Regions from separate parts of the Bradyrhizobium sp. 41S5 genome, predicted to be linked through region 1. Evidence: riboswitches for the same ligand, from Rfam matches in the RefSeq annotation. Region 1 holds a riboswitch; the other holds the start of a gene.
The links. A riboswitch is a leader RNA that binds a small molecule or an ion and turns the genes downstream of it on or off. The one in region 1 is predicted to bind glycine.

Region 1 (4,413 bases):
GCGAAGGCTGTCGAGCTCGACACGTTCGTTGAACCCATGCGGGCCGATACCGTAAGGACCATAGCAAAGTGCGGGGATGCCGTAGTCGACGCAATAGTAGCGGGTGTCGTTGACGGCCGTGGACAGGCGCTCCTGCATTGGAGCCTGGAAGACGGAGTGATGGGCGGCAGACAAAGCTGCTTCCGCTTCGCTGCCGGGCTCGCACACCGCTGCGTCCGCCTGAAAGCCACTCCACACGAGCTCGGCCGGATTGTCGGACAGGAAGTCGTCGGCATTGTGCGCCTCAGTCAGGCATTCCTCGATGCCGCGCATCGCCTGCTGTGGTGTTTCGCCCGGCAAGAGACCAAGCCGGCAATCCAGCTCGCACCACGCCGCGGTCGAACTGGCCCAATCGCCGCCTTTGATGATCCCGACGTTGAACTTGATCGGGTTCTTGACGGTGCGGAACCAGCCGTTGTCGAGCGCCCGGGCATTGAGCGCCTTGGTGTAATCCTGAAACGCGCGCACCAGATGCATCGCCGACAGGATCGCGCTGGTACCGGCCTCGGAATAGGCGACATGCACCGGCGTGCCGCGGACGCGCAGGCGAAACCAGACGGCGCCAACCTGGGCGCGCGTGAGCGTGTATCCGGTCGGCTCGGGAATCAGGCAGGCGTCGGCGCGATAGCCGCGCATCAGCGTCGACAGCGCGCCGTTGCCGGTGCTCTCTTCCTCTGTCACGGTCTGCAGATGGATGCGCCCGCCCGGGGCATACCCGGCGTCGCGGATGGCATCGAGCGCGAAGATCATTGCCGAGACACCGGCCTTCATGTCTTGCGCGCCGCGCCCGAACATCCAGCCGTCGTGCACGACGCCCGCGAACGGCGGCTGGTCCCAAAGGTCAGCGGGCCCCTCCGGCACCACGTCGATATGACCTTGCAAGATCAGGCTGCGACCGCTGCCCTTGCTGTTGAGCGTCGCAACGACCTGCTGCGATCCCGCAAGATCGATGCCGTCCATTGGTGCAGCCTTCGGATGGCTCATCAGGTTGACGTCGGCAAGGCTGAACGCATCGACGTCGTAGCGGCGCTTTGCGAATTGCTCGGCCAGCCAGCGTTGCTGCGGTGCTTCCTGTCCGCGCAAGCTGCGAAACTGCACCATGCGCGACAGGAACGCGATCTGATCGTCGAAGTTTCGATCGACCGCCGCACACAGCTCCGCGGCAATCTGATCCGGCCTGGTCAACGTCTCTGTTGTCATGTCGCGCCTTTCGTGGAGCCCAGCGCAGAGGCCTGAGCGTTGACCGCTTCGGAAAGGCGGCGCGCCGAGTTGGTGCACGTGCCGGCGGCGAGGTTACGTATCGGTCCGCCGAAGAAATCGCAGCCGGCACGCCTGCCGTCCGGAATCCCGCGCCGGACCGCAATGCCATGCGTGTCCGCCACCCCAATGCGCATTGTCCCCTCCCGCGCTGAAGCGCTTTTCCGCAATGTGACGCTAGTCCTTGTCATGCGGTGTTTCTCAGCGAATTCCGACTTGGCCACACGCAAATACGCTCATAATCTTCCTCGTCGGCCGGATAATCAGGGGAAAGCTGCGCGGGCGGTCGCGGTCGCATCGACCTGCGACGGCACCATCGAAGGCGTGTCGAGGTCGCGCCAGTCATCGATCGCCCCTGCCACCATCTGCGCCGTCGCGGCCGACAGCGTCCAGCCGAGGTGACCGTGGCCGGTGTTGTAGAACACGCCCGGAATCCGTCCGGCGCGCACCACCGGCATCATGTTCGGCATCATCGGGCGCAGGCCGGCCCACGGCACGACCCTCGACGTGTCGATGCCGGGAAAATGCTGCCGCACCCAATCCACCAGCGGCTGGATGCGGTCGGCGCGAATGTCGCGGTTGAAGCCGTTGAACTCGGCCGTGCCGGCGACGCGGAAGCGGTCGGCGCCGAGCCGGCTGGTGACGATCTTCGCGGCTTCATCGAGCAGGCTGACGGTCGGCGCAGCGTCCCGGCTTGGCGGCGCATCGAGCTGCACGGTGATCGAATAGCCCTTCACCGGATAGACGTTGACGCGGTCGTTGAGCAGGCCGGCGAAGTGGCGGCTCGCGACGCCGGCGCAAATGACGATGCCGTCCGCCTGCAACTCATGTCGCGTCGCGACCGCAGCATCGTGCGAAGCGGCTTCGTTCCAGCCGATGCGGAAACCGTCGTCGCCGCGCGCGATCGCATCGACGTCGGCTTCATGGACGAAGCTCGCGCCGCGGCGGATGCAGGCGTCGGCGAGCCCGCGCGTGAACTTGTGGATATCGCCGGTCGCATCCGACGGCGTGAAGAAGCCGCCATAGCAGGTCGTCTGCAGCGCAGGTTCGATGCTGCGGACTTCGTCCGCCGTCACCGGGCGGCGGTCGAGCCCGCCTTGTTGCAGCAGCGTGTTGACGCGCAGGCCCGCCTCGAAGCCGGCCTTGTCGTGATAGACGTGCAAGATGCCGCGGCGTTCGAGATCGAAGGCGATATTCTCGCGCTGCGCGATCGAGAACAGATGCCTGCGCGCTTCGATTGCGAGCCGCGTGGTCTCGATGGTGTTGGTGCGGTAGCGGCCGATGTGGCCGACGAACTCGCCGATCCAGGAATATTTGTGCCAGCTCGGCTTCGGATTCATCAGCAGCGGCGCGTCGCTGCGAAGCATCCAGCGCAACCCCTTGAGAATGGTCGCGGCGTTGTTCCACACCTCTGCGTTGCTGGCGGAAAGCTGTCCGCCATTGGCGAACGAGGTTTCCATCGCGGCGTAGCGATGCCTGTCGAGGACAGTCACCCGGTAGCCGCGTTCGAGCAGGGCATAAGCGGTCGTCACGCCGGTGATGCCGGCGCCAATGATTGCGATGTGAGGCATGGTGGTCTTCAGGCTCCCGTGGGTTAGAGTCGCCGAACCACCGGTGAAACCGGCGTCGGCGCCCCATCTGTCACGGTACCTGAGAGCTTGATCCGCATCGGGCCTCGGCCCGATGGCAGACTATCCCCTTCGGTGGACGTCACGGCCCTTGATGCGGTCGTGTCCGCCTCTCTCCAGATCGTCCTGACGATACAGTCCTTTTGCCTGAGAGTTTCCGGGGCGGTTGCTCCGTCGGCGCCGAAGCAACAACACGAATGTTGTTGCTACGATCTCTCCCGCATCGTCGCGTTGGACGGCCGGACCGTAGGCGAAGCCTCAAAATTGGACAAGGCTAAATTTCGGTCCGGCATTGCCAACGTGTTGTGCAGTGCAAATCGATGTTAGTCCAGCGTCGCCAGCAGTGCCGCCATCAGGCGGCCGCGCTCGGCGAGACTCTCGATCTCGATATGTTCGTTGAGCGTATGCGCATCGGCGCCGCGAACGCCGAGGCCGTCGAGGGTAGGGATGCCCATCGCGCCGGTGAAGTTGCCGTCCGATCCGCCGCCGGCGCTGCCGTGCGGCAGATCGAGGCCCATCGCCGCTGCAAGGTCCTTGGCCTTTTCATAGAGCGCCATGGTGCCGGCATCGGGCTCCCATACCGGGCGGGTGACGCCGCGCGTCACCTTGAAGGTCACGTCGTTGGCGGTGCCCGACAGCGCCAGCATGCGCTCGACGCCGCGGTCGAGATCGGCCTGGCGCTTGGCCATGCTGAGCGCTTCGCCGGTGCAGGTCGTTGCGACGCAATTGACCCATTGCCCGCCATGCACGATGCCGACCGAGAAGGTGCAGTCTTCGGTGGTCATGCCGTCGATGGCAATGATTTTCCGGGCCATTTCGCGGATAGCGGAACGGCCGGAGGACAGCGTCGCGCCGGCGTGGCTCGGCTTGCCGACAGCTTCCAGATTGAAGCGCGCGATTGCGTAGCGGCCGGTGACGACGCCGTTGTTCGGCCGGCCGGGCTCCGGCACCAGCACGTATTTGTTGCGCGCGGCTTCCGCCTCGATGATGTCGCGCGTCGATGGCGTGCCGACCTCTTCATCGGGCGTGAACAGCACCGTGATCGGCAGCGGCGTCGTAAAGGAGGCGCGCGCCAACTGCCGGATCGCCTCGATCGACAGATAGTTGCCGCCCTTCATGTCGAAGATACCGGGCCCGAAGCACTTGTTGCCTTCGCGCCGCCACGCGAGCTTTTCGATGGTGCCGACGGGGTGCACGGTGTCCAGATGGCCGGCGATGAGGATGCCGGGCTGGCCTTGTTTCGGATGGGGAAAACGGGCGCGGACGCAGCCGGCAAAGCCCTGGCGTCCCGCGATGCGTTCGATCGTCGCACCCATGACCGCCATCTCGCGCGCGGCGAGGTCGAGCATGCGCTCGACTGCGGCCGCATCCCATGTCGGGCTCTCGCATTCCACCCAGCTGCGCAGCCCCTGCAGCATCGCTTCGGAATCAAAAGGAAGATTGGCGGGGTTCATGTCTTTTCTCTCTTGTTGTTTGTGCGCGCCGATAC
Region 2 (4,413 bases), 170 kb from region 1:
CGTTTCCAGCATCGCGTTGATGTCGCGCGGGGATGGTCCGATGTGGCGGCGGACGAAATCGGTGGCGGCTTCGTTGATCGGCTTGAAGGGCGCGTTCATGGCTTGATCCTTAAACTGATCTTCAGGCGGTGTGCGCGGCGTAGGCGGCCTCGTCCATCAGGCCGCCGAGTTCGCCCTTGTCGGCAATCCTGAGCTTGAAGAACCAGGCCTTGCCGACGGCATCCGAATTGACCAGCGCGGGCTCGGCCGCGAGCGCCTCGTTGACCTCGATCACTTCGCCGGTGATCGGTGCGTAGACGTCGGAGGCGGCCTTGACGGATTCGACGACCGCGGCGGCCTCGGCTTTCTTCAGGTTGCGGCCGACCTTGGGCAGTTCGACGAACACGACGTCGCCGAGCTGCGACTGCGCGTAGTCGGTGATCCCGATCGTGGCGACGTCGCCCTCGATGCGGAGCCATTCGTGGTCGGACGTGTACAGCGTCGTCATGGGGATCGATCCTTTGGCGTTTAGCGTTTGTAGGTATTGGGGACGAAGGGCGTGGCGGCGACCTTGAGCGGCAGCCGTTGGCCGCGCACTTCGGCAAAAACGGTGGTGTCGAGCGCGGAAAGGGATGTCGGCAGATAGCCCATCGCAACCGGCGCATTGAGGCTCGGGCCGAAGCCGCCCGAGGTCACCTTGCCGATTGGCTCGGTCGAGGTCGGATCGGCGAACAGGCCGGCGCCTTCGCGCACCGGCGCGCGGCCGTCGGGCCTCAGGCCGACACGGCGGCGGGAAGCGCCTTGTCCGAACTGTGCGAGAATCTTGTCGGCGCCCGGAAAGCCGCCGGCGCGGGCGCCGCCGCTGCGGCGAACCTTTTGCACCGACCATTCCAGCGCGCCTTCGACCGGGGTCGTCGTGGTGTCGATATCGTGGCCATAGAGACAAAGCCCGGCCTCGAGGCGCAGGCTGTCGCGCGCGCCGAGCCCGATCGGAAGTACATCGGGATTGTCCAGCAATGCGGTGACCAGGGCCTCCGCCTTGTCTGCGGGCACGGAAATCTCAAAACCGTCCTCGCCGGTATAGCCGGAGCGCGAGACGAAGCAGTCGATATCGCCGACGCGGCGCGGACCGGCGTCCATGAATTTCATCGAACTGACATCTGCACAAAGTTTCGCCAGCGCCGATTCGGCTTTCGGCCCCTGCAGCGCGACCAGCGCGCGGTCGGCCAGCGACACGATCTCGCAAGCATCGGAGAGATGCGCGCGCAGATGCGCCTCGTCCTCGGCCTTGCAAGCGGCGTTGACCACCAGGAACAGGTGATCGCCGAAATTCGCGACCATCAGGTCGTCGAGCAGGCCGCCGTCATTGTTGGTGAATTGCGCGTAGCGCTGCCGTCCCGGCGCGATGCCGACGATGTCCTGCGGCACCAGTTTTTCCAGCGCGAGCGCAGCGTCGCCGACCTTGCCGGATTTGGCCTTCAGCACGAGCTGGCCCATGTGCGACACGTCGAACAGGCCGGCTTCCTTGCGGGTGTGCAGGTGCTCCTTCAGCACGCCGGCCGTGTATTGCACCGGCATGTCGTAGCCGGCGAACGGCACCATCTTGGCGCCGCGCGCCAGATGCAGCGCGTGCAGCGGGGTCTGTTTCAGCGGGGAGGTTTCGCACGCAAGCATCACGGGGCCCTCGCGGTTCCCGCCGGGGACCTATTTCCCCTTGAGAAACCTGCAGAAAGCCCCATCTGTCGCTGTGCCTGAGAGTATTATCCCGTCGGCGGACGCATCGGGGAGAACCCCAGCGCCTCTTTCCAGATGTTAGACGTCACGCGGTCCTTTTGCCTGAGAGTTTCCGGGGCGGTTGCTCCTTCGGCGCCGGCGGTAAGGCCGATCTCTCCCGACGTGACTAGTAACAGGTAGGTAGAAAACACGGCGCCACCAAGACTGTCAACGCAGCTCTCGCTGCTATCCAATGGGCTTTGTGCTACCGCGGCAAGCCCATGATCCGCCTGCACAGTTTCTGGACACCGCAGCTGGCAATGTCTAAAAGCGTTCGGCCGGAAAATGACGCCTTTTTGCGGTGGCCGGCCCCTTTTTTCGATTGGATGAACATGAGCAGCGTCAACGACATCAGGTCGACATTTCTGAACTTCTTCAAGGAGAACGGCCACGAGATCGTGGCGTCGTCGCCGCTGGTTCCGCGCAACGACCCGACCCTGATGTTCACCAATGCCGGCATGGTGCAGTTCAAGAACGTCTTCACCGGCGTCGAGAAGCGCAGCTATCAGCGTGCCACGACGTCGCAGAAGTGCGTCCGCGCCGGCGGCAAGCATAACGACCTCGACAATGTCGGCTACACCGCGCGCCATCTCACCTTCTTCGAGATGCTCGGCAACTTCTCGTTCGGCGATTACTTCAAGGAGCGCGCGATCGAGCTCGCCTGGAATCTGATCACCAAGGATTTTGGGCTGAAGAAAGACAAGCTGCTCGTCACCGTCTACCACACCGACGACGAGGCGGCCGGCTACTGGAAGAAGATCGCGGGCTTCTCGGACGATCGCATCATCCGCATCGCGACCTCGGACAATTTCTGGGCGATGGGCGATACCGGCCCGTGCGGTCCGTGCTCCGAGATCTTCATCGATCGCGGCGAGCATATCTGGGGCGGACCTCCGGGCAGCCCGGAAGAGGACGGCGATCGCTTCCTCGAATTCTGGAACCTGGTGTTCATGCAATACGAGCAGGTGACGAAGGAGGAGCGCGTGGCGCTGCCGCGTCCCTCGATCGACACCGGCATGGGGCTTGAGCGCATGGCCTGCATTCTGCAGGGCGTCGAGAGCGTGTTCGAGACCGATCTGTTCCGCCACCTGATCGATGCGGCCGCATCTGCGCTCGGCCATGGGCCGAACCCGCAGAACGTGGCGTCGTACCGGGTGATCGCCGATCATCTGCGCTCCTCGGCGTTCCTGATCGCCGACGGCGTGCTGCCGTCGAACGAGGGCCGCGGCTATGTGCTGCGCCGGATCATGCGCCGCGCGATGCGCCACGCGCAGCTGCTCGGTGCGAGCGAGCCGCTGATGCATCGGCTGGTCTGGGCGCTGGTCCGCGAGATGGGCCAGGCCTATCCGGACCTGGTGCGCGCGGAGAAGCTGATCGAGGAGACGTTGCAGCTGGAAGAGACGCGCTTCCGCAAGACGCTGGTGCGCGGCCTTTCGATCCTCGACGAGAAGAGCGCCGGCCTCAAGAAGGGCGACATGTTCGACGGCGACACCGCGTTCACGCTGTACGACACCTACGGATTTCCGCTGGACCTGACGCAGGATGCGCTGAAGTCGCGCGGCATCAGCGTCGATCAGGCATCGTTCACCGACGCGATGAACCGCCAGCGCGAGAAGGCGCGCGCCTCCTGGGCAGGCTCCGGCGAGGCGGCCACGGAGACCATCTGGTTCCCGCTGCGCGAGAAGCTCGGCGCAACCGAATTCCTCGGCTATGAGACCGAGAGCGCGGAAGGCGTGGTGACGGCACTGGTCAAGGACGGCGCCGAGGTCGACGGCCTCAAGGCCGGCGAGAGCGGCGCGATCGTGTTGAACCAGACGCCATTCTATGCCGAGTCCGGTGGTCAGGTCGGCGACGTCGGCATCCTGACCGGCGAAGGGGTCAAATTCCGCGTCACCGATATGCAGAAGAAGGCCGGCGACCTGTTCGTGCATGTCGGCACGGTGGAGCAGGGCACCCTGAACGTCGGCACCGCCCTACAGCTCGAGGTCGACCACGCCAGGCGTTCGTCGATTCGCGCCAACCACTCGGCGACGCATCTGCTGCACGAGGCGCTGCGCCAGGTGCTCGGCGATCACATCGCGCAACGCGGCTCGCTGGTCGCGCCCGATCGCCTGCGCTTCGATTTCGTGCATCCGAAGCCGATTACGCCGGAAGAGCTCGCCCGGGTCGAGGACATCGCCAACGATGTCGTGCTCGAGAATGACGAGGTGACGACCCGCGTCATGGGTGTCGACGACGCCCGCGAAGCCGGTGCGCGCGCACTGTTCGGCGAGAAGTATGGCGACGAGGTTCGCGTCGTCTCGATGGGCAAGAGCGCCCGCGAGCACGGCCAGAACGCGCTTGGCTGGTCAGTCGAGCTCTGCGGCGGCACCCATGTTCGTCGCACCGGCGACATCGGCCTGATTTCGGTGACCAGCGAGAGCGCGGTCGCGTCCGGCGTCCGCCGCATCGAAGCGCTGACCGGACATCATGCGCGTAAGCACGCCAACGACACCATGACGCTGGCGAAGACCGCGGCGGCCGAGCTGCGCACCACGATCGAGGATGTGCCGGCGCGCATCGCGGCCCTGATGGAGGAGCGCAAGAAGCTCGAGCGCGACCTGTCGGATGCCCGCAAGAAGCTCGCGATGGGCGGCGGAGCGTCGTCGAATGGTGCGGCCT

Region 2: another riboswitch for glycine. It lies ahead of gcvT (glycine cleavage system aminomethyltransferase GcvT); the one in region 1 lies ahead of HAP47_RS16245 (D-amino acid dehydrogenase).

The regions. Positions count from the first base shown of each region.
Region 1 covers NZ_CP083721.1:3,446,816-3,451,228, forward strand. The annotation lists gene HAP47_RS16235 (ArgE/DapE family deacylase) at 1-1,239, opposite strand, end outside; gene HAP47_RS16240 (hypothetical protein) at 1,236-1,433, opposite strand; gene HAP47_RS16245 (D-amino acid dehydrogenase) at 1,560-2,867, opposite strand; glycine riboswitch at 2,933-3,046, opposite strand; glycine riboswitch at 3,050-3,155, opposite strand; gene HAP47_RS16250 (M20/M25/M40 family metallo-hydrolase) at 3,248-4,378, opposite strand.
Region 2 covers NZ_CP083721.1:3,278,334-3,282,746, forward strand. The annotation lists gene gcvP (aminomethyl-transferring glycine dehydrogenase) at 1-99, opposite strand, end outside; gene gcvH (glycine cleavage system protein GcvH) at 122-487, opposite strand; gene gcvT (glycine cleavage system aminomethyltransferase GcvT) at 508-1,653, opposite strand; glycine riboswitch at 1,795-1,883, opposite strand; gene alaS (alanine--tRNA ligase) at 2,085-4,413, shown strand, end outside.